Regions from separate parts of the Sphaerisporangium sp. NPDC051017 genome, predicted to be linked through region 3. Evidence: riboswitches for the same ligand, from Rfam matches in the RefSeq annotation. Region 3 holds a riboswitch; each other region holds the start of a gene.
The links. Region 3 has a riboswitch for cobalamin ahead of cobN (cobaltochelatase subunit CobN). Riboswitches for the same ligand answer to the same signal wherever they lie in the genome.

Region 1: linked by a shared signal. The riboswitch ahead of AB0M95_RS39725 (ABC transporter substrate-binding protein) and the one ahead of cobN (cobaltochelatase subunit CobN) in region 3 are both predicted to bind cobalamin.
Region 2: linked by a shared signal. The riboswitch ahead of AB0M95_RS03670 (ribonucleoside-diphosphate reductase subunit alpha) and the one ahead of cobN (cobaltochelatase subunit CobN) in region 3 are both predicted to bind cobalamin.

Annotation. Positions count from the first base shown of each region.
Region 1 covers NZ_JBFBCI010000107.1:2,502-10,207, reverse strand. The annotation lists gene AB0M95_RS39745 (nitrate- and nitrite sensing domain-containing protein) at 1-1,694, opposite strand, end outside; gene AB0M95_RS39740 (prenyltransferase/squalene oxidase repeat-containing protein) at 1,939-3,537, opposite strand; gene AB0M95_RS39735 (terpene synthase family protein) at 3,534-4,406, opposite strand; gene AB0M95_RS39730 (cytochrome P450) at 4,403-5,737, opposite strand; cobalamin riboswitch at 6,210-6,344, shown strand; gene AB0M95_RS39725 (ABC transporter substrate-binding protein) at 6,412-7,371, shown strand; gene AB0M95_RS39720 (iron ABC transporter permease) at 7,527-7,706, shown strand, end outside.
Region 2 covers NZ_JBFBCI010000002.1:230,349-238,054, reverse strand. The annotation lists gene AB0M95_RS03680 (hypothetical protein) at 1-46, opposite strand, end outside; gene AB0M95_RS03675 (tripartite tricarboxylate transporter substrate-binding protein) at 263-1,225, shown strand; cobalamin riboswitch at 1,357-1,558, shown strand; gene AB0M95_RS03670 (ribonucleoside-diphosphate reductase subunit alpha) at 1,669-3,924, shown strand; gene AB0M95_RS03665 (ribonucleotide-diphosphate reductase subunit beta) at 3,924-4,919, shown strand; gene AB0M95_RS03660 (mechanosensitive ion channel domain-containing protein) at 5,274-6,464, shown strand; gene AB0M95_RS03655 (hypothetical protein) at 6,484-7,706, opposite strand, start outside.
Region 3 covers NZ_JBFBCI010000021.1:52,477-60,182, forward strand. The annotation lists gene cobN (cobaltochelatase subunit CobN) at 1-3,346, opposite strand, end outside; cobalamin riboswitch at 3,408-3,538, opposite strand; gene cobG (precorrin-3B synthase) at 3,669-5,132, shown strand; gene AB0M95_RS18795 (cobalt-precorrin-5B (C(1))-methyltransferase) at 5,197-6,285, opposite strand; gene AB0M95_RS18800 (cobalt-precorrin-6A reductase) at 6,321-7,079, shown strand; gene AB0M95_RS18805 (TetR family transcriptional regulator) at 7,128-7,691, opposite strand.

The sequences.
Region 1 (7,706 bases), on a different contig from region 3:
AGGTCCTCCGGGGTCATGCCAAGGCCGCGGTCCTCGATCTCGACGACATACCCCTTGGCGACCTCCTGGCCGCTGACCTGGACCGACGCGTACGGCGGCGAGAACGAGACCGCGTTCTCGATCAGCTCGGCCAGCAGGTGGATGACGTCGCCGATCGCGCGGCCGGCCAGCTCGGCCTCGCCCATGGGCATCAGCGTGACCTGGGTGTAGTCCTCGACCTCGGCGAGTGCGCCGCGCACGACGTCGACCATCGGGACCGAGCGGCGCCAGGCGCGGCCGGGGGAGGCGCCGGACAGGACGATGAGGTTCTCGGCGTTGCGCCGCATGCGGGTGGCCAGGTGGTCGACGCGGAACAGGTCGGCCAGCTCTGCCGGCTCGGTCTCGCGCCGTTCCATGGCGTCCAGGATGGTGAGCTGCCGGTGGACCAGCGACTGCGTGCGCCGGGCCAGGCTGAGCAGGATGCCGCGGTAGCTGCGCCGCAGCTCGGCCTGCTCGACCGCGACGCGGATCGCCGTCTCCTGCACGGTGTTGAACGCCTGGCCCACCTGGCCGATCGCGTCGTTGCCCGTGGCGAGCGGCGGCGCCTCCTCGGCGACGTTGACGTCCTCCCCGTGGCCTAGCCGTTCGACCACGTTGGGCAGCTTGCGGCCCGCCAGCTCCAGGGCGGCGGCGCGCAGCTCCTCCAGGCGCTGTACGAGGGCGCGGGCCGTGGTGATGGCCAGGATGATCGAGGCGATGACGGCGATGAGCCCGAGCCCGCCGGCCAGCGCCAGCCGGACGACGACGCCGGTGGCGATCGGCCGGGCGCGTTCGACGAGCTTCGCGCCTCCGGTGGTGAGCACTTTCTCGACCTGCCCCTGGACCGCGCCGGTGGCCGACTTCCAGCGCGCGCCGTCCACGGGGGCGAGCTGGGGCCGGGGCGTGATCATCAGCTGGTTCTCGAGGCGGCGCAGGCGGTTGTACGGCTCGCTCTTGGTCATCTGCTCGAAGGCCGCGCGGTCGGACGTGGGCAGCTCGGCGGCGACCTTGGAGAACAGGAACCGCTGGGTGCCGACGAGCTGGGCGAACTGTGCCCGCTCGCTCTCGCCGGGGCCGCCCGCGGCCAGGGATCCGGCGATCAGGGCGTCCTCCTGCGCGAGGAGTTCGCCGGCGCGGCTGAGCTCGATGAACGTGCGCGTGTCCTTGGCGAAGTCGGCGTCGTCCAGCGTGGCCATCGAGTCGTAGACGCGGAAGAGCGCGTCTACGATCCCGGTGATCGCGACGGAGGCGCGCCCGCGGTCGATCAGGCCCTCGTCCACCTGCTCGCGCATCGGGCCGAGGGCCCGCAGCTCCTGGGTCGCCTCGTCGATGCGCCGCCTGAGGGTCTCACTGGCCGCGTCCTGGACGGACGTGCTCGTGGCCTGCCTGCGGAAGTCGGCGCTCGCGTCGTCGGTCCTGGTCCGCTGCGCGTTCAGGGCGATGCGCTGCTGGCTGGAGCCGGGGGCGCCCAGCAGGACGAGCGTGAGCCTGCGCTCCTGCTGCAGTTCGACCCTCAGCCGCTCGCCGGGGTCGGCGATGCCGGAGTTCAGGGTGGCGACCCACAGGACGTTGAAGCCCTCACGCAGGGTGACCCAGGCCGCGAACCCCCACAGGGCGACCAGCGACAGCAGGAGCGCCGTGACCTTGGTCCGAATACGCGAATTACGGAAGCGCATAAGTCCATCCCTGGCGAGCGTCAGGAAGCTCATATCACGGTTCGCGGCGCATAAAGCTCAGGTCACGCTATCGTGCCCTATTGCGCCACATCGCATGGCAATGAGGCATTCCACCGCATCGCACTGGGGAACCCTAGCACGATGGCAAATGGTTCTCCGACTGTTCTGTGTCACTTTTGTAAACATGTCGGGTTGGCTGTCGGGTTATGTGATTCGGTATCACGTTTGTCGGCTGATGTGCCCTCTAGTGCTCCAACGTCGTGACGCTCCGTGCCAGGTGGAGCGCCCCCATGACCACGGCCCGGACGATCGCCACCGGCAGGTACAGGTCCTTGTCCACCCACATCGGCGGGTCCTCGACCCGCCCGGCGGACCGCAGAAGGTACTCCTGCCCCCGCTCGATCGCGGCCGACAGACGCCGGCTCCTGGCGCTCCCCGTCGTACCGCCCCCGGCCAGCAGGAGCTGGTACAACGCGTACGCCGTCTCCTCGGGCGTGCCGTCCCACAGCCCCCAGGAACCGTCCGGGCGCTGGGACGACAGCACCCAGTCCGCCGCCAGCCGCACCGGCCGGCGCGACGCGGCGCCGCCGAACTCGCCGAGCGCCAGCGCGCAGCACGCCGTGGCGTAGTACGGCGAGACGTGCCAGCGGTCCGTCCAGCTCCCGTCCGCCCGCTGCCGCGCGCACAGCCAGGCCGCCAGCCGCCGGACGGCCTCCGCGTAGCGCGGGCGCGCGTCGGGGCGGGCCGCCGTGAACTGGCCGAACGCGTCCAGCACGTGGGCGTTCACCGTCGTCGAGTGCCCGTCCTCGCCGAGCCACGTGCTGAAGTGCGTGCCGGTGTGGTACGCCCAGAGGCTGCCGGGCTCGCGCGGGGCGCCGAGCAGCGCCAGCGCGTACAGCGCCACCGACGTCGTGTCGGCGTCGGCGGGCAGCCCCGGCCCCGCCGCCACCCCGTCGGGGTCGATCCGCTCGCCGAGGCTCGCCACAAGCTCGACCGGCACGTCCACAGGGATGCCGGCGCGCAGCAGCCAGCTCACCACCCACCCGCGCTCGAACACCGTGATCGGGACCGCGCACGGCACCGGGCCGCCCGACAGCCGCACGACGGCCTCCAGGTGCTCGTGCGCCAGCGGCGCCGACCGTCCGGGGCCGCCGGGCTCGCCCAGCCAGGCGGCCGTGGCGGCCGGGGACGCGCCCACCGTCCCCTCGGGGGTCACCACGACGGCGGGGGCCCGCACGGCGGCCTCGCCCGCGACCTCCAGGGCGTGCATCAGCTTCACCGGCAGGGGAGCGCCCTGCCGCAGGCGCTCGCGGACGAGCCGCACCCGCGCGTCGTCCATGTCCTCGGGGAAGGGCAGGAGCGGGCAGGACTCCCACGCCCCGGGCACGGAGGAGCCGGCGAGGGCGCGGACGAGCCGGTTGACCGAGGTGACCAGTGCGGGGACGACGAGCTCGATCGCGGGCATGTCCGGCAGCGGCGCGCCGAAGCCCCGCCGCGCCCGGAGCCCGAGCGCGCGCAGGGCGCGTCCGGCGGCCTCCGCCACGGCCGGGGAGCAGGCGGGGGAGGTCCGGACGAGCTCGCCGAGCAGCGCGTCCGCCGCGCTCAGCGTGGGGACGAGCGCGTAGTCCTCGTGCGGGCCCCACAGGCCGTCCGGGCGCTGGGTGCCCACGAGGAACGCGATCCGCTCGGCGTGCCCGGTCAGCCACGGGGCCAGGGCCGCCAGCCGCCCCGTCTCGTACACCGAGGGCGAGGCGTCACCCCACGGGCGCGTCATGAGCCCGGACACCAGGGTTCGGGCCTCGGCGGCGACGTCGGCGGTCAGCGCGTCACCGTGAATGCTCATAAGTCGCCCCAGTAGTCGGCGAGCCGGTAGAAGCCCGCGCAGAAGTCCATCTGACGTTCGAGGTAGCCGGCGATCAGGGGGTCGCCGTCCCGCAGGGGCTCGATCAGCTCCCTGGCCCGGGCCGCCAGCGCGGCGAGGCGCCGGTCCACCTCCTCGCGGGGCGCACCGAGCAGCAGGGCGTTCAGGTCGCCCCACTCCACGTCCCGCCGGTAGGTCCCGAGGTCGTTCAGCAGGCGGATCACCCGTTGCACGGCCGCAGCCGCCTCCCGCACCGCCGCGATGGCGCCGGACGGCGCGCCGGTGTGGATCAGATGGGAGACGAAGACGAAGGTGAAGCCCAGGTTGTCGGCGTTGCCGAGGTACTGCTCCAGTGAGGGGACCGTGCCCGCGTCGCGCCACTCCCGCTCCAGGCGCATCGCCGCCAGCATGACCCGCAGTTCCTCGCGCCAGACGTGCCCGAGCGCGGGGAAGGCGGGGGCGGCGGACAGGTCCCGCCGGAGGTCGGCCAGGAACCGCGCCAGGTCGTCGCCGGGGGCCGGGTCCGCGCCGTCGGCGGCGGCCAGGCACCGGCGGGCGATGTCGTCCACCTCGGGCGCCGAGGCCGCGACGTAGTCCACCTGCCAGTCGAGCCCGAACGCCCACAGGGTGGCCTTGTTGGCCACCGAGAGCCGTTCGGCGGTGAACCACGGGCCGCTGAACGCCATGGCCAGGGACAACGTGCTGGTCAGCGCGTCGTCGAACGGCTTGGCCGAGAACAGGCCAGGGTAGGCCTCGAGCCATTCGCGCATCTGCCGCTGGGAGCTTCCGGCGACCGCGCAGATCAGCCCGGACTCCGTGGCGCCCGGCCACTCGCGGGCGGGAGCCGTCATCGCGGGCCCTGCCCGGCGCAGTTCACGGGAAGCAGCCGGAGTCCCACCGTGCCGCGCGGGCGCAGCAGCGCCGTCGCCGCGGGCGCGGGGGTACGGCCGCCGAGCGCCGCCGGGCGGAACCGGCTCAGGATGGCGGCCATGATCAGCGGGGCGTCCATGTAGAACAGGTGCTTGCCGACGCACTGGTGCGCGCCGCCGCCGAAGGGGAAGTACGCGTACCGGTGCCGCCGCTCGCCGCGGTCGGGGGAGAACCGCTCGGGGTCGAACTCCAGCGGCCGGTCCCACACCTCTTCGAGCCGGTGGGTGACGTACGGGCTGATCAGCACCATCGACCCGGCCTTCAGGCGCGTTCCGCCGAGGGTCTCGCTCCGCACGACCGTGCGGGGCAGCAGCCAGCCGGAGGGGTAGAGGCGCATGACCTCCTGCAGCACCATCTTGGTGTAGCGCAGCTCGGGCACGTGCGCGGGCAGGGCGGGGCCGGTGCCGACCACGCGGTCGATCTCGGCGTACACCTTCGCGGCCACCTCGGGGTGGGCTTCCAGGAGCGGCCAGGTCCAGGTGAGCGTCGACGCCGTCGTCACCGACGCCGCCGCGTAGATGCTGACGAGGTCGTCGCGGACACGCCGGTCGTCGCGCGGCGTGCCGTCCGCCTCCTGGGCGCGGCACAGCGCCGAGACGACGTCGGAGCCGTCGGCCGCCTCCCGCCGGACCTCGCGGATCAACGGGAAGATGATCTCGTCGATGGTCGAGACCGCGGTCTTGAACGCCCGGTCTCCGGGCAACGGCACCCGGTACGGCATGAACGGCAGGAGCAGCCGGGTGAAGACCGCCGCGTCGGCCGTGTGGTAGGCGGAGGTGAGGCGCTCGCCGTCCCGCAGGGAGATCCGGTCGCCGAACAGCACGCGCACGACGCTCTGGTTGACGATGGCGCCCATCGTGCGGGCGGCGTCCATCGGTTCCTTCGAGCGGGCGCGCGCCTCCAGTTCCTCGATCCGCGCGTCGACGGTGGCGGCGATCGTCCCGGCGAGCGCGGCGACGTACTTCGGCGTGAACAGCGGCTGGAGGATCCTCCTGCTGGCCTCCCAGCCGGGGCCGTCCCCGAGGATGCTGTCGCCGAGCAGGCGGCCGAGCGGCTGCCAGAACATGCCCTGGCGGCTGTAGTTGGTCCAGTTGTCGCGCATGACGTGCTGGACGTGGTCGGGGTGGGTCACCAGGTAGGGCCGCAGCACGCCCAGGTTCAGCCGGACGATTCGCCCGCCGGCCTGCCTGCCCAGCGCGGCCAGGCCGTTCGCGGGGTCGCGCACGATCGCCGGCGCCACCCGTGCCAGCATGGTCCGTTTCCCGGTACGGGCAGCGTTGATTTCAACCGGCATTCCGACGTTCTCCACCCTTTCAACGACCCAGAGGCGCACCGCTACGAGGGGTTCCTCGTCTCGCCGGGAGCTCTACGTCGAACACCGGGTGCCGCAGAAGCCGCAAACTTCCCAAGCGGCTACTCTTACGGCAAAGTGACACATGATCGAGTTGATATCACGATCTTCTGACCTGGAGCAAGATTTTCGGTCAAAGGTCCGGCCGGCTACGGCAGGTTGTACTGTCCGGATATCCGCCGTCATGCGGCTCGTGACCGGTACGCCCTGGGCTGGGCTAGTCTCGCCGCCAGTGTCGGCACACGTCGGGGAGCCGAGCGTGGAACCAGCGTCGGTGGGTCTGATCGGAGCCGGTCCCTGAAGGGCGCCCTGAACCGCCGAGCGGAGCGAGGCCATGGGCACAGCGCCCTGAACCCGACGCGTTGGAGGCGGCAATAAACCCAGTTGATACGGTTTCCAGTGACGCGCGGCGTGGAGCGAAGCCGGTGTGAGTCCGGCGCTGTCCCGCAACTGTGAGATCCTCCCGGATCGAGCCAGGTCGCCTCCTGCCGCGCCGACGTCGTCAACCCTCGTGGAAAAGGGTGATCCGTCCCACATCACGGGTCCCTTGTTTCCCGGCAACAGGAGGAACCCACGTGAGGCCCGTACGCACGGCCTTGGCGGGCGCGTTGCTGGGTGCGCTGACGCTGGCCGGATGCGGCCAGCCGACCGGCACCGCAGAGACCACCGCCACCCCCGCCCCCGCCACATCCCCCGGCGAAACCGCGCAGGCCGCGGGCTTCCCGGTGACCGTCCAGGCCGGCAACGGCCCGGTGACGATCGCCAAGAAGCCAACGAAGATCATCTCTCTGTCGGCCAGCCATACGGAGACCCTGTTCGCGATCGGCGCGGGCCCTCAGGTCCTCGCCGTCGACGACCAGTCGAACTACCCTCCGGAGGCGCCCAAGACCGACCTGTCGGGGTTCAAGCCCAACGCCGAGGCGATCATCGCCAAGCAGCCCGACCTGGTCATTGTGTCCAACGACATCGACGGCGTCGTCGCCGCGCTCACCAAGGTCGGCGTCCCGGTGCTGCTGGAGCCCGCAGCCACCAAGCTGGACGAGGCCTACGACGAGGTCACCGACCTCGGGGCGGCCACCGGCAACGCAGAGAAGGCCGGCCAGGTCGCCGCGGACATGAAGCGACGGATCGACGCGTTCGCCGCCGCCGCGCCCAAGGGCAAGAACCTGACCTACCTCCACGAGCTGGACAGCACGCCGTACTCCGTGACCTCCAGCACGTTCCTCGGCCAGATCTACGGCCTGTTCGGGCTGACCAACATCGCGGACAAGGCGCCCGACACGGCCGGCGGCTACCCCAAGCTGTCCAGCGAGTTCGTGGTCAAGGCCGACCCCGACCTGATCTTCCTGGCCGACATCAAGTGCTGCGGCCAGTCCAAGGAGACCCTCGCCAAGCGGCCGGGCTGGGCCGGGCTCTCGGCGATCAAGAACGACCGGGTGATCCCCCTGGACGACGACATCGCCTCCCGCTGGGGGCCGCGCGTCGTCGACCTCGTCGAAATGGTGGGCGAGGCCGTCGGGAAGGCCTCCGGCTGAAACCCGCGACGGTTTCCACCGAGCCCCCGCCCGAGTCCCCGGCGCCCATCGCGGCCCCGGGGGCTTCGGCGCGGTCGCGGACGGCCGCCCTCACGGTCGCGCTCGCCGTGCTGGCCGTCTGCGTGCTGCTCGGGCTGGTGATCGGCGCGGTCGGCATGCCGCTGAAGGGCGTGGCGCTCGAACTGCTCGACCGGCTGCCCTTCGTCACGGTCGACTCCGGGCTGTCGCCGGTCGAGAAGGGGCTGCTCGTCCAGTTGCGCCTGCCCCGCGTGGTGCTGGCGGCGATCGTCGGCGGCCTGCTGGCGATGTCCGGCGCCGGCTACCAGGGCGTGTTC
Region 2 (7,706 bases), on a different contig from region 3:
AGACGGGCGACGACGACGAACTCGCCGGTTGCTGGGACGTCGACACGATGATCTCCTTCGCGGGGATACGAATTGAGCGCACCCCCACGCTCCCGCCCGGCCCGCCCCCGGCGACTCCCCCCACATCGGGAACCCCATCCCCCGCACGGGGGATCGAGCCTTCGCCGAAGGCGGTCCCGCCGGTCCGTGGAGGGGGGTGAGGGCCGTGTGCGGGGGCGATGAGCTGGGCATTTAGGTGATATCGGGGGAAAGGGCGTGAACCATGCGTCGTCGCCAGGTGCTCGCGCTCGGGGCGGGGCTTGTCGCAATGGCCACCGGATGCGGGAGCGCCACCGACCCCCGCAGGCTCGCCGCCGCCACGGTCTCGATGGTGGTGCCCGGGCCGGCGGGAGGCGAGACGGACATGATCGCCCGGTCACTCAAAGGAGTGGCCGAGCGCGAGTCGCTGGCCGGAGCGGTGCGGGTCGTCAACCGGCCGCTCGAGTCGGCGCTGGCCGAGTTCACCCGCGCCCGGCAACCCGGCATGATGCTGATGGCCGAGCCCGAGCTGGTCGGGACGGTGCGGGACGTCCGCCAGGCCACCGCCTTCGCCGGCACCACCCCGCTGGCCCGCCTCTGCGGCGAGTGGGAGCTCCTGGTCGTCCCGGCGGCCTCGCGCCTGACGACGTTCGGCGCGTTCGCCGACGCGCTGCGGCGCGACCCGTCCCGGCTCGCCGTCGCGGGCAGGAACACGGGCGGGGTCGACCACGTCCTGCTCGGCATGCTGGCCCAGAGCCTCGGCGTCGACCCGCGCCTGGTCCGGTACGCGGCCTATCCGACCTGCGAGCAGGCCGTCGCCGCGCTGGCGGCCGGACGCGCCCCGGTCGCGATCTCCGGGCACGCGGCGGTGCGGCCGCGCGTGCGGTCGGGGGAGCTGCGGGTGCTCGCGGTGTCCTCGCCCGACCGCCTGCCCGGCGTCGAGGCCCCGACGCTGCTGGAGTCCGACGTCCACCTGTACTGCGCGAACTGGCGGGGCCTGCTGGGATCCGGCGACCTCGCCGAGGCCGACAGGGCGGCGCTGGCCCTGATGTGCCGCGGCGTCGCGGACTCGCCACGCTGGCAGGCGATCTGCGTACGCAACGGCTGGACCCCGCTGTACCTCGACGGCGACGAGTTCCGCCAATGGCTGGGCGTGGAGTCCGCCCGCCTCGGCCGCGCCCTCGGCGCCCTCGGCGTCCGCGTGTAGCGCCACGACGCGCCGTGACCCGTCGGCTCGATCGGTCGTCTCCACGTCCCGGATGGGGGTGGATGGTCACGCTGGGTGCATGGGAGCGACACAACCTATAGGGGTTGTTGCGGGGCCGGACACTAGATGTAGGATCCATGCTCGTCGCTGGTTCGCTCCTCGGGGCGAGGCAAGAGGGAATCCGGTGCGAATCCGGGACTGCCCCGCAGCGGTGAGCGGGAACGACCGCCGTCACATCAGCACTGGGCCGCCCGCGGCCTGGGAAGCGACGGCCAGTAGGCGTGTGAGGTGCGCCCGCGAGTCCGAAGACCTGCCGGTGACGTCGTCCAGGCCCCGAGGGAGGGCCGCCGGACGGGGAGACCGGCATGCCCGCTCACGGGTGCCCGGTCGTGCTCCGCCGTGCCTTCCTCCGGGGTGATCCGAGCGCACGAAGGAGACAGCACGTGACGGTGACGGATTCGCGGCCGGTGTACCGGCCGGAGGCGGGGAGCGAGCACAGGCGGCTCGCCATCGAGGAGGCCGCCGCCCGGGTCATCGCCGACCCCGCCAACTCCCGCGTCGCCGCGCGGCTGCTCGCCGAGGAGATCGCCGATGAGGCCGCCGCGCACGGCGTGCGGTCGTTCTCCGAGTCGGTCGCGGCCACGCACGCGGCGGGGCTGGTCCAGGACCGCCTGGCGGACTTCGTCCGGGACAACGCGGCCGTGCTGGACGGGCTGGTGGACGCCGGCGGCGACGACCGTTTCGAGTACTTCGGGCTGCGCACCGTCTACGACCGCTACCTGCTGCGCCACCCCGTGACCCGGGGCGTGCTGGAGCGCCCGCAGCACTTCTTCCTGCGCGTGGCCTGCGGCCTGGCGGACACCGTCGCCGAGGCCGGCGAGCTGTACCGGCTGATCTCCACGCTGTCGTACATGCCGAGCTCGCCGACGCTGTTCAACTCCGGCACCCGCCGCCCGCAGCTCTCGTCGTGCTTCCTGCTGGACTCGCCGCGCGACGAGCTGGACGCGATCTACGAGCGGTACGGCCAGGTGGCGCGCCTGTCGAAGTACGCCGGGGGCATCGGCATCGCCTGGACGCGGATCCGCTCGCGCGGCTCGCTGATCCGGGGCACCAACGGGCACTCCAACGGCATCGTCCCGTGGCTGCGCACGCTGGACGCGAGCGTCGCCGCCGTCAACCAGGGCGGGCGGCGCAAGGGCGCGGCCTGCGTCTACCTCGAACCGTGGCACGCCGACGTCGAGGAGTTCCTCGAACTGCGCGACAACACCGGCGAGGAGGCCCGCCGCACCCACAACCTGAACCTGGCCAACTGGATCCCGGACGAGTTCATGCGCCGGGTCGAGGCGGACGGCGAGTGGTCGCTGTTCGACCCCAAGGAGGTCCCGGAGCTGACCGACCTGTGGGGCGAGGCGTTCGACGCCGCCTACCGCGAGGCCGAGGCCGCCGGGCGGTACGTCCGGAAGGTCCCCGCCAGGGCCCTGTACGGGCGCATGATGCGCACGCTGGCCCAGACGGGCAACGGCTGGATGACCTTCAAGGACGCCTCCAACCGCGCCTCCAACCAGACGGCGCTGCCCGGGAACGTCATCCACCTGTCCAACCTGTGCACCGAGATCCTGGAGGTGACCAGCGACGCCGAGACCGCCGTGTGCAACCTCGGCTCGGTCAACCTCGCCGCCCACCTGGTGGAGGACGGGCTCGACTGGGAGCGGCTGCGCGCCACGGTGGCGACGGCCGTGCGGTTCCTCGACAGGTCCATCGACCGCGGCTTCTACCCGACGCCGGAGGCCGAGGCGGCGAACAAGCGCTGGCGGCCGATCGGGCTCGGGGTGATGGGCCTGGCCGACGTGTTCTTCGCGCTGCGGCTGCCGTTCGACTCGCCGGAGGCGCTGGCGCTGTCCAGCCGCGTCAGCGAGGAGATGGCGCTGGCCGCGTACCAGACGTCCTGCGACCTCGCCGAGGCGGACGGCGCGCACCCCTCGTACGCCGACACGCGGGCGGCGCGCGGCGTCCTGCACCTGGACCACTACCCGGCGGCGCGGCCCGTCCACCCCGGCGAGTGGGCCGCCCTGCGCGAGCGGATCGCGGCCACCGGGCTGCGCAACTCGCTGATGATCGCGATCGCGCCTACGGCCACCATCGCCTCCATCGTCGGCTGCTACGAGTGCGTCGAGCCGCAGGTGTCCAACGTGTTCAAGCGCGAGACCCTGTCGGGCGAGTTCCTGCAGGTCAACCGCTACCTGGTGCGCGACCTCCAGGAGCGCGGGCTGTGGACGCCGCAGGTCAGGGACGCGGTGAAGCGCGCCGACGGCTCCGTCCAGGACATCGCGGCCATCCCGGCGGACCTGAAAGTGCTGTACCGCACCGCCTGGGAGCTGCCGCAGAAGGCGCTGATCGATCTCGCCGCCACGCGCCAGCCGTACATCGACCAGTCGCAGTCGCTGAACCTGTTCATGGCGACCCCGACGATCGGCAAGCTGTCGTCGATGTACGCCTACGCCTGGCGGGCCGGGCTGAAGACGACGTACTACCTGCGCTCGCGTCCGGCCACCCGCATCGCGCAGACGACCGTCGCCGCCGAGCCGGCCACAGAGCCTCTCACCGGGCCTGTAGCCGGACCCGCCGCCACGCCGATCGCGGTCTCCGAGGCCGTGGCGTGCTCCCTCGAGAACCCTGAGATCTGCGAGGCGTGCCAGTGATGCTGCTCGACCCCGGCATGAACCTGACCCTGCGCCCGATGCGGTACCCGGAGTTCTACGAGCGGTACCGGGCCGCGATCCGCAACACCTGGACGGTCGAGGAGGTGGACCTCCAGTCCGACCTCGCCGACCTCGCCAAACTCGGCGCGGGGGAGCGGCACCTGATCAACCGGCTGGTGGCCTTCTTCGCCACCGGCGACTCGATCGTGGCCAACAACCTCGTGCTGAACCTCTACCAGCACGTCAACGCCCCCGAGGCGCGGCTGTACCTGTCGCGGCAGCTCTTCGAGGAGGCCGTGCACGTGCAGTTCTACCTGACGCTGCTGGACACCTACCTGCCCGACCACGACGAGCGGGCCAAGGCGTTCGCGGCGATCGAGCACATCCCGTCCATCAGGGACAAGGCCGAGTTCTGCTTCCGCTGGATCGACTCCATCAACGGGCTGGCCCGCCTGGAGACGCGGGACGACCGCCGGGCGTTCCTGCTCAACCTGATCTGCTTCGCCGCCTGCATCGAGGGGCTGTTCTTCTACGGGGCCTTCGCGTACGTGTACTGGCTGCGCTCGCGCGGGCTGCTCGGCGGGCTCGCCACGGGGACGAACTGGGTGTTCCGCGACGAGTCCATGCACATGGAGTTCGCGTTCTCGGTCGTGGACACCGTGCGCGCCGAGGAGCCGGACCTTTTCGACGACGGGCTGGGCGCCCAGGTGACCCGGATGATCGAGGAGGCGGTGGCTGCCGAGCTGGCGTTCGCCCGGGACCTGTGCGGTGACGGCCTGGCGGGGATGAGCGCCGAGCGCATGCGCGAGTACCTCGAGTACGTCGCCGACCGCCGTCTGGCCCGGCTCGGGCTGCCGATCCGGTACGGGACGGCCAACCCGTTCGCCTTCATGGAGCTCCAGGACGTGCAGGAGCTGGCGAACTTCTTCGAGCGGCGGGTCTCCGCCTACCAGGTGGCGGTGGAGGGCAGCGTCAGCTTCGACGAGGCGTTCTGACCCCGTCGTCCTGCCCCCTTCGTCCTCGTCCGAAGGTGGTCCGACCGAGTCCCTCCTCCGTGTGATCTGTATCACTCTATTTCGGGATTCATGGCCATATGTCTGGCTATGGATCGCCCGAGCCGGCGCGTGGCCTCGCGGCCCGCGCCGGTGGCGGGCCCGCGACGTCCGCCGTCACAGGCCTGTACGCCGCCGGAGGAGAACTTTATGTGCGCCCTGACTCGTGTGAAACGCGTAGCTCTGTGATCATTCGATCCGAGAGCGCCCCGGATCCCGGTGCCCGGCGGCCATGGTTGGCCATTTACGCCTTTCCCCTGCACGCGATAGGAAAGGACGACGAAAGGGGCGCCGCCTGTGTCATCGGTAGCAAGCTGGATACTCCTGGTGGTCGCGGTGCTCGCGGCGGTGATCGCGGTCGAGCTGGTCAGGCGGCTGCTGCGGTCGCGCCACGTCAACGGAAGGTTCTCCCTGGCGGGCCCGCTCCTCGAGCGGTGCACGTGGCCGGCGTTCGCGACCGCGGCCGTCGTGACGTTCGACACCGGGTACGCGCCCGGCATGTCCAGCGTGACGGCCACCCTCGTGGTCGAGCAGGTCGTCACCCTGTTACTCATCGCCTGCGTCGCCTGGCTGGTCATCCAGGCCGCGTACGCCGTGACCGACGTGGTGCTGGACCGGCTCGGCGCGGTCGAGGGAGAGGGCAACCGCAAGGCGCGGCGCATCCGCACCCAGATCGCGCTCGTCCGCCGCGTCGCCGCCGCCGTGATCATCATCGTGTCCATGGGCGCCATGCTGTTCAGCTTCCCGGCGGTCCGCGCGCTCGGCGCCGGGCTGCTCGCCTCGGCGGGTATCGCGGGCGTGGTCGCGGGCATCGCCGCCCAGTCCACGCTGAGCAACCTCATCGCCGGGCTGCAGCTCGCCTTCAGCGACGCCATCCGGCTGGACGACGCCGTCGTGGTCGGCGGCGAGTGGGGCCGCATCGAGGAGCTGACGCTCACCTACGTCGTCGTGCGGCTGTGGGACGAGCGGCGGCTCATCCTGCCGGTCTCCTACTTCACCAAGACGCCGTTCGAGAACTGGACCCGCTACGAGAGCCGCGTCATCGGGCACGTCATGCTGTACGTCGACTGGTCGGTGCCCGTGGAGGAACTGCGGACCGAGCTCTACCGCCGCCTGCGCGAGCACCCCCTGTGGGACCAGAAGGACTGGACCATCCAGGTCACCGGCATCCAGCCCAACGGCCTGGTCGAGCTGCGCGCCCTGATGAGCGCCTCGGACGCGCCGAGCGTCTGGGACCTGAAATGCGACATGCGCGAGCACCTGGTGGCCTACGTCCGCGATCACTACCCCGAGGCGCTGCCCCGCCTGCGCGTGGAGGACTTCCCGCGCGCCGGACGCGGCGGCGCACCCGTCCCCGGGGCGGACGGTTCCGCCGCGGAGGCGGGCAGGCCCCCCGTACGCGCCGGCGCCGGCTCCCTGCGGCCGCCCGGCGGCCCGTACCCCGACGACACCCCCGACGCCCAGGCCGACGGCGTCCCCGTGCGCTAGCCCACGGGGACTCCGGGGCTCAGTTCTGCTGCGGGCGCAGCAGGCGCGTGGCGCCGGCGATGAGCGCCGTGGCGAGGATCCACCCCGACGCGATCAGGATGTTCGCCAGCCACTGCGTCCAGCCGACCGGCTCCCAGGCGGCCCGCTGCTCGAAGACGCTCACCGGGACCAGCAGGTCCAGGGTGTAGGGGAAGGCGTGGAACACGCGCCGCTCGTCCAGGCCCACCTGCGCGGGGGGATGCAGCGTGAACACCACCGTCCCGACCGCGAGCAGCAGGCCGAACCACACCCCGGCCAGCCAGGCGCGGTGCCCGTACCCGACCGCGACGTCGAGCACGTAGCCGCCCACCCGGCCGGGGACTTCCAGGGTGGCGCGCCGGGCGCGCTGCTTGGCGAGCAGGACGGCGCGCGCCTCCGCGTCGTGGCCGATCCTGCGGTACCACGCCGCGAGCTGCTCGTAGGGCTGCGGCCGGTAGCCCTCCGGGTCGCGGGCCAGCCAGGTCAGGCGGTCGGCCAGGGACGTGCCGCCGCGCAGCGACTCGAAGCCGAACCCGTTGAGCCGCACCTCGTCGGGGTAGGCGTCCGGGGAGTCGAGCAGGACGCCGATCCGCGAATAGCCCAGGTTGACCTCGCCGCTCAACGACGCGGGGCGCAGGATCAGCTCGTCGACCTGCATGTGGCTGAGGTGCAGGCAGCGGCGGCCGGGGGCGGTGAGCACCGCCTGGTCGAACGAGAGCACGCCCGCCACCCGGGCGCCGCGCAGCCGGATCGTGCCCTCGGCGGTGAAGCCGGCGCTGAACTCGGCGCTCGACGCCTGCATGTGGTCGGCGTAGATCGCGTGCTTTCCGGTGGCCTTGATCACCGCCCGCTCCAGGTACAGGCCGCTGTTGAAGCGGGCGCCGATCATCCGCAGCCCGCCCGTGGTGCGCAGGTCGCGGCAGAAGGCGCCGCCCTCCACGGTCATGCCGCCCGCCCACAGCGCCCAGTGGTCCTGGTCCCACCCGCGCTCGCGCCGCTCGGCCTCGCTGAACGGGCGGCGGACGTCCTCCATGTAGCTCTCCGACGCCCCGCTCATGGGTGGCGGCGCGTGCAGCGTGGCCCGGGCCAGCCGGAACTGGCCGGCGATGCGGGCGTTGTCCAGCCGCACCCCGGCGTGGACCGTGGAGGCGTCCAGCTCCAGCAGGCCGTCGACCGTGCAGCGGGCGGCCCGGATCCGGTGGATGTCGCAGCCGCGGAACCGCA
Region 3 (7,706 bases):
GCCGCCGCATCGCCGCCACCCAGCGCGGGTTGACCACGCGGGCGCGGAACACCCGGGAGGTCTCCTCCGAGAGGGTGCGGGTGCGCACGGCGTCCGGGCGGGTGCTGTCGCCGACGTACGCGGCCGGCGCGCGGCCGGTCAGCGCGCGGACGGTGGCGATCATGCCGCCGTGGTACTGGAAGTAGTCGTCGGAGTCGGCGATGTCGTGCTCGCGCGTGTCGACGTTCTTGGCCGCCACCGCGATGCGCCGGTAGGCCGCCTCCATGTCCCCGCGCGCCGGCACGCCGTCCATGTCCCTGCCGTACGCGAACCCGCCCCACAGGGCGTACACCTCGGCCAGGTCGGCGTCGTCGCGCCAGTTGCGGCTGTCGATCAGCGGCAGCAGCCCCGCGCCGTACGCGCCCGGGCGCGAGCCGAAGACGCGGGTGGTGGCCCGCCGCTCGTCCCCGTGATCCCGCGTGTCGGCGAGGACGTGCGCGCGGACGTAGTTCTCGTCCTCCGGCTCGTCCAGGGACGCGACCAGGCGGACGGCGTCGTCCAGCATCACCACGACATGCGGGAACGCGTCGCGGAAGAACCCGCTGATGCGGACGGTGACGTCCACCCGGGGGCGGCCCAGCTCGGCCGGGCTCATCGGTTCCAGTCCGGTCACCCGCCGCGACGCCTCGTCCCACACCGGGCGGACGCCGAGCAGCGCCAGCACCTCGGCCACGTCGTCGCCCGCCGTGCGCATGGCGCTGGTGCCCCAGATCGACAGGCCGACCGAACGGGGCCACTCACCGGTGTCGGCGCGGTAGCGGGCGAGCAGCGAGTCGGCCATGGCCTGCCCCGTCTCCCAGGCGAGCCGGCTCGGCACCGCCTTCGGGTCCACCGAGTAGAAGTTCCGCCCGGTCGGCAGCACGTTGATCAGCCCGCGCAGCGGCGACCCGCTGGGCCCCGCCGGCACGTACCCCCCGTCCAGGGCGTGCAGCACGGCGTCGATCTCGTCGGACGTCCGCGCCAGCCGGGGCACGACCTCCGTCGCCGCGAACTCCAGAACCCGCACCACCTGGCCCGCGTCCCCGGCCGAGCCGTCCAGGACGGCCGCGCACACCTCGGCCGCCGCGCCCGGATCCCAGGCGCGCTCCTCCATGCCCTCGACCAGGGCCTCCGCCAGCGCCTCGGCCTCGTCCACGCCCGCGCGGCCGGCGGTGCCGTCCTCGGACAGGCCGAGCGCCTCCCGCAGGCCGGGAAGCGCGACGTTGCCCGCCCACATCTGCCGGGCGCGCAGCATGGCCAGCACGAGATCCACCCGGACGCGGCCCTGCGGCGCCTCGCCGAGGACGTGCAGCCCGTCGCGGATCTGCACGTCCTTCACCTCGCACAGCCAGCCGTCGACGTGCAGCAGGAAGTCGTCGAACTCCGCGTCGTGCGGACGGTCGGCCACCCCGAGGTCGTGGTCCAGCCGCGCGGCCTGGATCAGCGTCCAGATCTGGGCGCGGATCGCGGGCAGCTTCGCCGGATCCATCGCCGCGATCGAGGCGTGCTCGTCCAGGAGCTGCTCCAGCCGCGCCATGTCGCCGTAGCTGTCCGCGCGGGCCATCGGAGGCACGAGGTGGTCGACCAGGGTGGCGTGCGCGCGCCGCTTGGCCTGCGTTCCCTCGCCCGGGTCGTTGACCAGGAACGGGTAGACGAGCGGCAGGTCGCCGAGCGCCGCGTCCGTGCCGCAGGACGCCGACATCCCCGCCGACTTGCCCGGCAGCCACTCCAGGTTGCCGTGCTTGCCGACGTGGACGACCGCGTGCGCGCCGAAGCCGTCCGCCAGCCAGCGGTACGCGGCCAGGTAGTGGTGGCTCGGCGGCAGGTCGGGGTCGTGGTAGATCGCGATCGGGTTCTCGCCGAACCCGCGCGGCGGCTGCACCATGACCACGAGGTTCCCGGCGCGCAGCGCGGCCAGCACGATCTCGCCGTCCGGGTCGCGGGAGCGGTCGACGAACAACTCGCCCGGCGGCGGGCCCCAGTGGCGCTCCATGCCTTCCCGCAGGTCCCCGGGCAGGGTGGCGTACCACTCGCGGTAGCGGGCGGCGGAGATGCGGACCGGGTTGCCCTCCAGCTGCTCCTCGGTCAGCCAGTCCTGGTCCTGGCCACCGGCGGCGATGAGCGCGTGGATCAGCGCGTCGCCGTCCTGCGCAGCTACGCCCGGAATCTCCCCATCTGCACCTGTATCACCGATGTCGTACCCCCGGTCGCGCATTGCCGCCAGCAGGCGCACCACGCTCGCGGGCGTGTCGAGGCCCACGGCGTTGCCGATGCGGGCGTGCTTGGTGGGATACGCCGACAGCATCACGGCGATCCGCCGGTCGGCGGGCGGCACGTGCCGCAGCGCCGCGTGCCGGACCGCGATGCCCGCGACCCGCGCCGCGCGCTCGGGGTCCGCCACGTACACCGGGAGCCCGTCGGCGTCGACCTCCTTGAACGAGAACGGGACCGTGATGATGCGCCCGTCGAACTCCGGGATCGCCACCTGCGAGGCCGCGTCCAGAGGAGACAGCCCGTCGTCGCTGCCCTCCCACGTCTCGCGGTCCCCCGTGAGGCACAGGCCCTGCAGGATCGGCACGTCCAGCCGTGCCAACGCGCCCACGTCCCACGCCTCGTCGTCGCCGCCCGCCGACGCCGTGGCGGGACGGGTGCCGCCCGCGGCCAGCACCGTGACGACCAGCGCGTCCACCTGGCCGAGCACGTCCAGGAGCGCGGGTTCGGCCGTGCGCAGCGACGCGCAGTACACCGGCAACGCCCGGCCGCCCGCGTCCTCGATGGCGTCGCACAGCACCTGGACGAACCGGGTGTTCCCCGCCACGTGGTGCGCGCGGTAGTACAACACCCCGACGACGGGCCGCACGGCCACCCCGGCCTCCACGGGCCGGGCGTCCGGACGGTCCAGGATGCCCCAGTTCGGGGTCTGCGCGGGCGGCGCGAAGCCGTGGCCGGTCAGCAGGACCGTGTCGGACAGGAAGCGGTGCAGCTCGGCCAGGTTCGCCGACCCCCCGTGGGCGAGGTACGCGTGCGCCTCGGCGCACACCCCGCCCGGGACGGTGGACAGCTCCATCAACTCGGCGTCCGGAGCCTGCTCACCACCCAGCACGACCACCGGCAGCGGGCCCGCCAGTACGGCGTCCAGCCCTTCCTCCCAGACCCGCCGCCCGCCGAGCAGACGGACGACGACCAGCCCGGCGTCCTCCAGCAGGGCGGGAACGTCGGCGGCGGCGAGCCTCGCGGGGTTGCCCAGACGGTACGGCAGGCCGCTCGCGCGTGCGCTGAGCAGGTCGGTGTCGGAGGTCGACAGCAGCAGAACAGGGAGAACTGGCAGATCGCGCACGGCACGTCCTCACTCGGGATCCGCGCCCCGGGTAGTAGGTCCACACGGCCTGGAGTCTCCTGGCTCCCGGATCGACGCTCACCCCGGCCTTCCCGCCCGTTGCCGGGCCGTGGCCTGCGGTGGGGTTGACTCCCCGGTGACAGTGGCGGGACCGCGCCGGAATCACACCGGCTTCCTCCGTATTGCCGTCGCCTCTATGAGACCACGCCCCCCGCCGGAATGCGACCCCGCCCACCCCGTCCACGCCGGGTGCGAGGAGCCGGCCCGGAGGACCGCGGCGGTTCACGACGGATGGCGGGTTACGATCCTCGACATGGCAGATGCGGAGTTCGGGGAGCGGTCCCGGGCGGACGCCTGCCCCGGGGCGTTGCAGACGCATCCGGCGGCGGACGGAGCCGTCGCCCGGGTCCGGGTGCCCGGGGGGCTGCTCACCGGGGAGCGGCTCGCGGAACTCGGCGCGGCCTGCGCGGCGCTCGGTTCGGGGGTCGTCGAGCTGACCTCACGGGCTAACGTGCAGGTGCGCGGGCTGGACGGGCCGGGCGCGGAGCTGTTCGCCGAAAGGATGGCCGCCATCGGGCTTCTGCCGTCGGCCACGCACGAACGCGTCCGCAACATCCTGGCGTCCCCCTTGGCCGGGCTGGACGGTCGCGGGCTGATCGAGGTGGCGCCGCTGGTCCGCGAGCTGGACGAGGCCCTCGTCTCGCACCCGGCCCTGGCGGACCTGCCCGGCCGGTTCCTGTTCGCCGTGGACGACGGACGGGGCGACGTCGCGCTCCCCGCCGCAGACGTCGCCTACCTTCCCCTTCCCGCCGTGCACCTCCCCCGTCCGGCCACCGAAAGCACACGGCCACCCGCCGCGGACGTCCGGGGGGCGTTGCTGCTGGCCGGGCGGGACACGGGGCTGCGCGCCGCGCCCTCCGACGTCGTCCCCCTGATGATCGCAGCGGGCGAGGCGTTCCTGGCCGAACGCGCCGCCCAGGGTTCGGCCGCGTGGCGCGTCGCCGAGCTGGCCGACGGCCCCGCGAACATCACCGCCCGTGTGTCCGCACGGGCGCCGGGAGCCGGCCACATGTCCGGCCCCGGATCGGCGGACGGGCCCCCGTCACCGCCCGTCCAGGAGCAGTCCGGACGGCCGTCCGGGGGACTCGGCGGCAGCCGGCCCGCCTCGTCCATCGGCCTGGGCGATCGGCCCGCGCCCCGGCTTGGGCCCCTCGCCCAGACCGACGGACGGGTGGCACTCGTCGTCATGCCGCCGCTCGGACGGTTGACGGCCGCGCAGGCGTCCGTGCTGGCCGAGGCGGCGCGGGCGGGCACGGGTGAGGTACGGCTCACTCCATGGCGGAGCGTGATCGTCCCGGGTATGAGGACGGAAACCGCCGAATCGTGGCTCGCGAGGCTGGGCGAGGCCGGTCTGGTCACCGACCCGGCCTCTCCGTGGACCGGGGTCACGTCCTGCACGGGACGTCCGGGCTGCGCCAAGTCCCTGGCCGACGTCCAGGCGGACGCCACCCACGCGACCGGCCGGTCCGGCACCGGGCGCGCGACGGTTCAGGCGGCCACGGCGGACGTCAACGGCGAGACCCCGGGACGGAGGTTGCCCGTGCACTGGGCGGGGTGCGAGCGTCAGTGCGGGCGCCCCGGAGGGCCGGCCGTGCTCGTGGTCGCGACCGGGGACGGCTACCGCGTCGAATCCGGCGGCGAAAGCATGCGCCACCTGGGCATCGCGGAGACCGCGGCCGCAGTGGCGACGGCCAGGGCCGCACACCATGCCCACTGAGCCCACTGAGCCCACCACTGAGCCCACTGAGCCCGGTGAGCCCGGTGAGCCCGCTGAGCGCCGCTCACCCCGCGCGGCCGACGATGGTGCCCGCGCGGTCGATGACGACGACGTCGACCTCGACGGGGGCGCCGCGCAGCACTCCGAGGGCGGTGGTGCGGGCTCCGGCGGCGACAAGGTCTCCGAGCGGCAGTCCCGCCTCCTGGCAGATGGTGAGCGCCTGGAGGGCGGTGTTCGCGCGCAGGACGCGTGCGGCGAGGTCCTCGTCCCCGCCCGCGTCGCGCACCATCGCGGCGAGGGCGTCCGTACTGACCTGGGAGCGGCCCGAGTGCAGGTCGAGATGCCCGTCGGCGAGCTTGGACAGCTTGCCGATGCCGCCGGCCACCGTAAGCCGGGGCACGGGATGCCGCCGCAGGTACTTCAGGACGGCCCCGGCGAAGTCGCCCATGTCGAGCAGCGCGTCCTCCGGCAGGCCGTACAGCTCGGTCGCGACCTTCTCCGACGTGCTGCCGGTGCAGGCGGCGACGTGGACGTGCCCGGCGGCGCGGGCGACGTCGATGCCGCGCCGGATGCTGTCGATCCACGCCGAGCAGGAGTACGGCACCACGATGCCGGTCGTGCCGAGGATGGACAGGCCGCCCAGGATGCCCAGCCGGGGGTTCCAGGTACGCCGCGCGAGCTCTTCACCGTTCTCGACCGATATCTCCACGACCACGTCGCCCTCATCGCGGTACGCGGCGGCGACCCGGGCGACGTGGTCGCGGATCATCTGACGGGGGACCGGGTTGATGGCCGGTTCTCCCACGGCCAGCGGCAGCCCCGGTTTGGTGACCGTGCCGACGCCCGGTCCGGCGCGGAACGTCACCCCCGTCCCCGGTGCTCCGTGCCGTACGGTCGCGGTGACCAGCGCGCCGTGGGTGACGTCCGGGTCGTCGCCCGCGTCCTTGACCACCCCGGCCCGCGCCCGGTCCGCGCCCGGCGGGCCCTCCACCAGTTCCTCGACGGCGAGCGCGAACGCCGGCCGCTGCCCCCGGGGCAGGAAGATCTCCACCGGGTCGGGGAAGGAGCCGGTGAGCAGCGCGGTGTAGGCGGCCGTGGTGGCCGCCGTGGCGCACGCGCCGGTCGTCCACCCGTACCGCAGCCCTGTGGTCATGGGCCAAGGATGTACCACGTGAAAGGAAGCGGCAGATGAGGGGCGGCGTCCTGGTACTCGGCGGCACCGGGGAGGCGCGGCGGCTCGCGTCCGAGCTGGTCCGTGACCCGGGCGTCCGCGTGGTGTCGTCGCTGGCGGGACGGGTGACCGACCCCCGTCTGCCCGAGGGCGAGGTGCGGGTCGGCGGGTTCGGCGGCCCGGACCGGATGGCGGCATGGCTGCGCGAGCACGGGATCCGCGCGGTGATCGACGCCACGCACCCCTTCGCCGAGCGCATCACCGCCTCGGCCGTCCGCGCGACGGCGGAGGCGAGGGTTCCGCTGCTGGTGCTCCGGCGCCCGGGGTGGCGGCAGGACGCCGGGGACGACTGGCGCTGGGTGGCGTCCCTGGACGAGGCCGCCGCCGTCCTGCCCGCGCTCGGGCGCAGGGTCTTCCTCACGACCGGCCGCCAGGGGCTCGCCGCGTTCGCCGGCGCGGACGGCCTGTGGTTCCTGATCCGTACGGTCGACCCGCCGGAACCGCCGATGCCCGCCCACCACCACCTCGTGCTCGACCGGGGTCCGTACACGGTGGACGGCGAGCGGGCGCTCATGCGCGAGCACCGCGTCGACGTGCTGGTCACCAAGGACAGCGGCGGGACGATGACACGGGCGAAGCTCACGGCCGCGCGCGACCTCGCCCTGCCCGTGGTGGTCGTACGCCGCCCACCCCTCCCCGAGACCGCCGCCCTGGACACCGTGGACACCGTGGAGGCCGCACTGACCTGGCTACGCGCCCTACCGGGAACCCCCTGAACCACCGCGGAGCACCGGGCACGCGCCGATCCGCCGCAGCGGAATGCACTAGCCGGCGAGCAGGCGGCGGACGGAGTCGGCGACGACGTCCTCGCGCCGGACGCCCTCCATGTCGACGGCGGCGCCGAACTCGGGGTTGACCGCCGTCCACACGGCCGCGAGCTGCAGCACCAAGGTGAGCAGGACCCCGGGCGGGTAGTGCCGGGGCAGCACGCCCTCGTCCTGGGCGCGCGCGATGGCGTCGACCTTGTCGCGGACGCTCTTCACGGCGAGCGGCACGGGCGCGTCGGCGGCGCGTTCCAGGCGCTGCCAGGTCGCCAGCCGCATGACCTGCGGGTGCTCCTCGTAGCGGCGGGCCAGCCTGGCCGCGTACCCGGGCAGGTCGTGGACGTCGATCGGGGTGTCGGCCACCGTGTCGCGCACGATGGTCTCGAAGGCGGCGTCGAAGAGCTGATCTTTGCTGCCGAAGTAGTGGTAGATCTGCGCCTTGTTCGAGCCGGCCGCCTCGGCGATGCGGTCGACGCGTGCCCCGGCGATGCCGAACTCGGCGAACTCCCGCAGAGCGGCGTCCAGCAGGCGGCGTCGTGTGGCTTCGGCATCTCTCGGCGGCATGCCCCCAGATTAGCC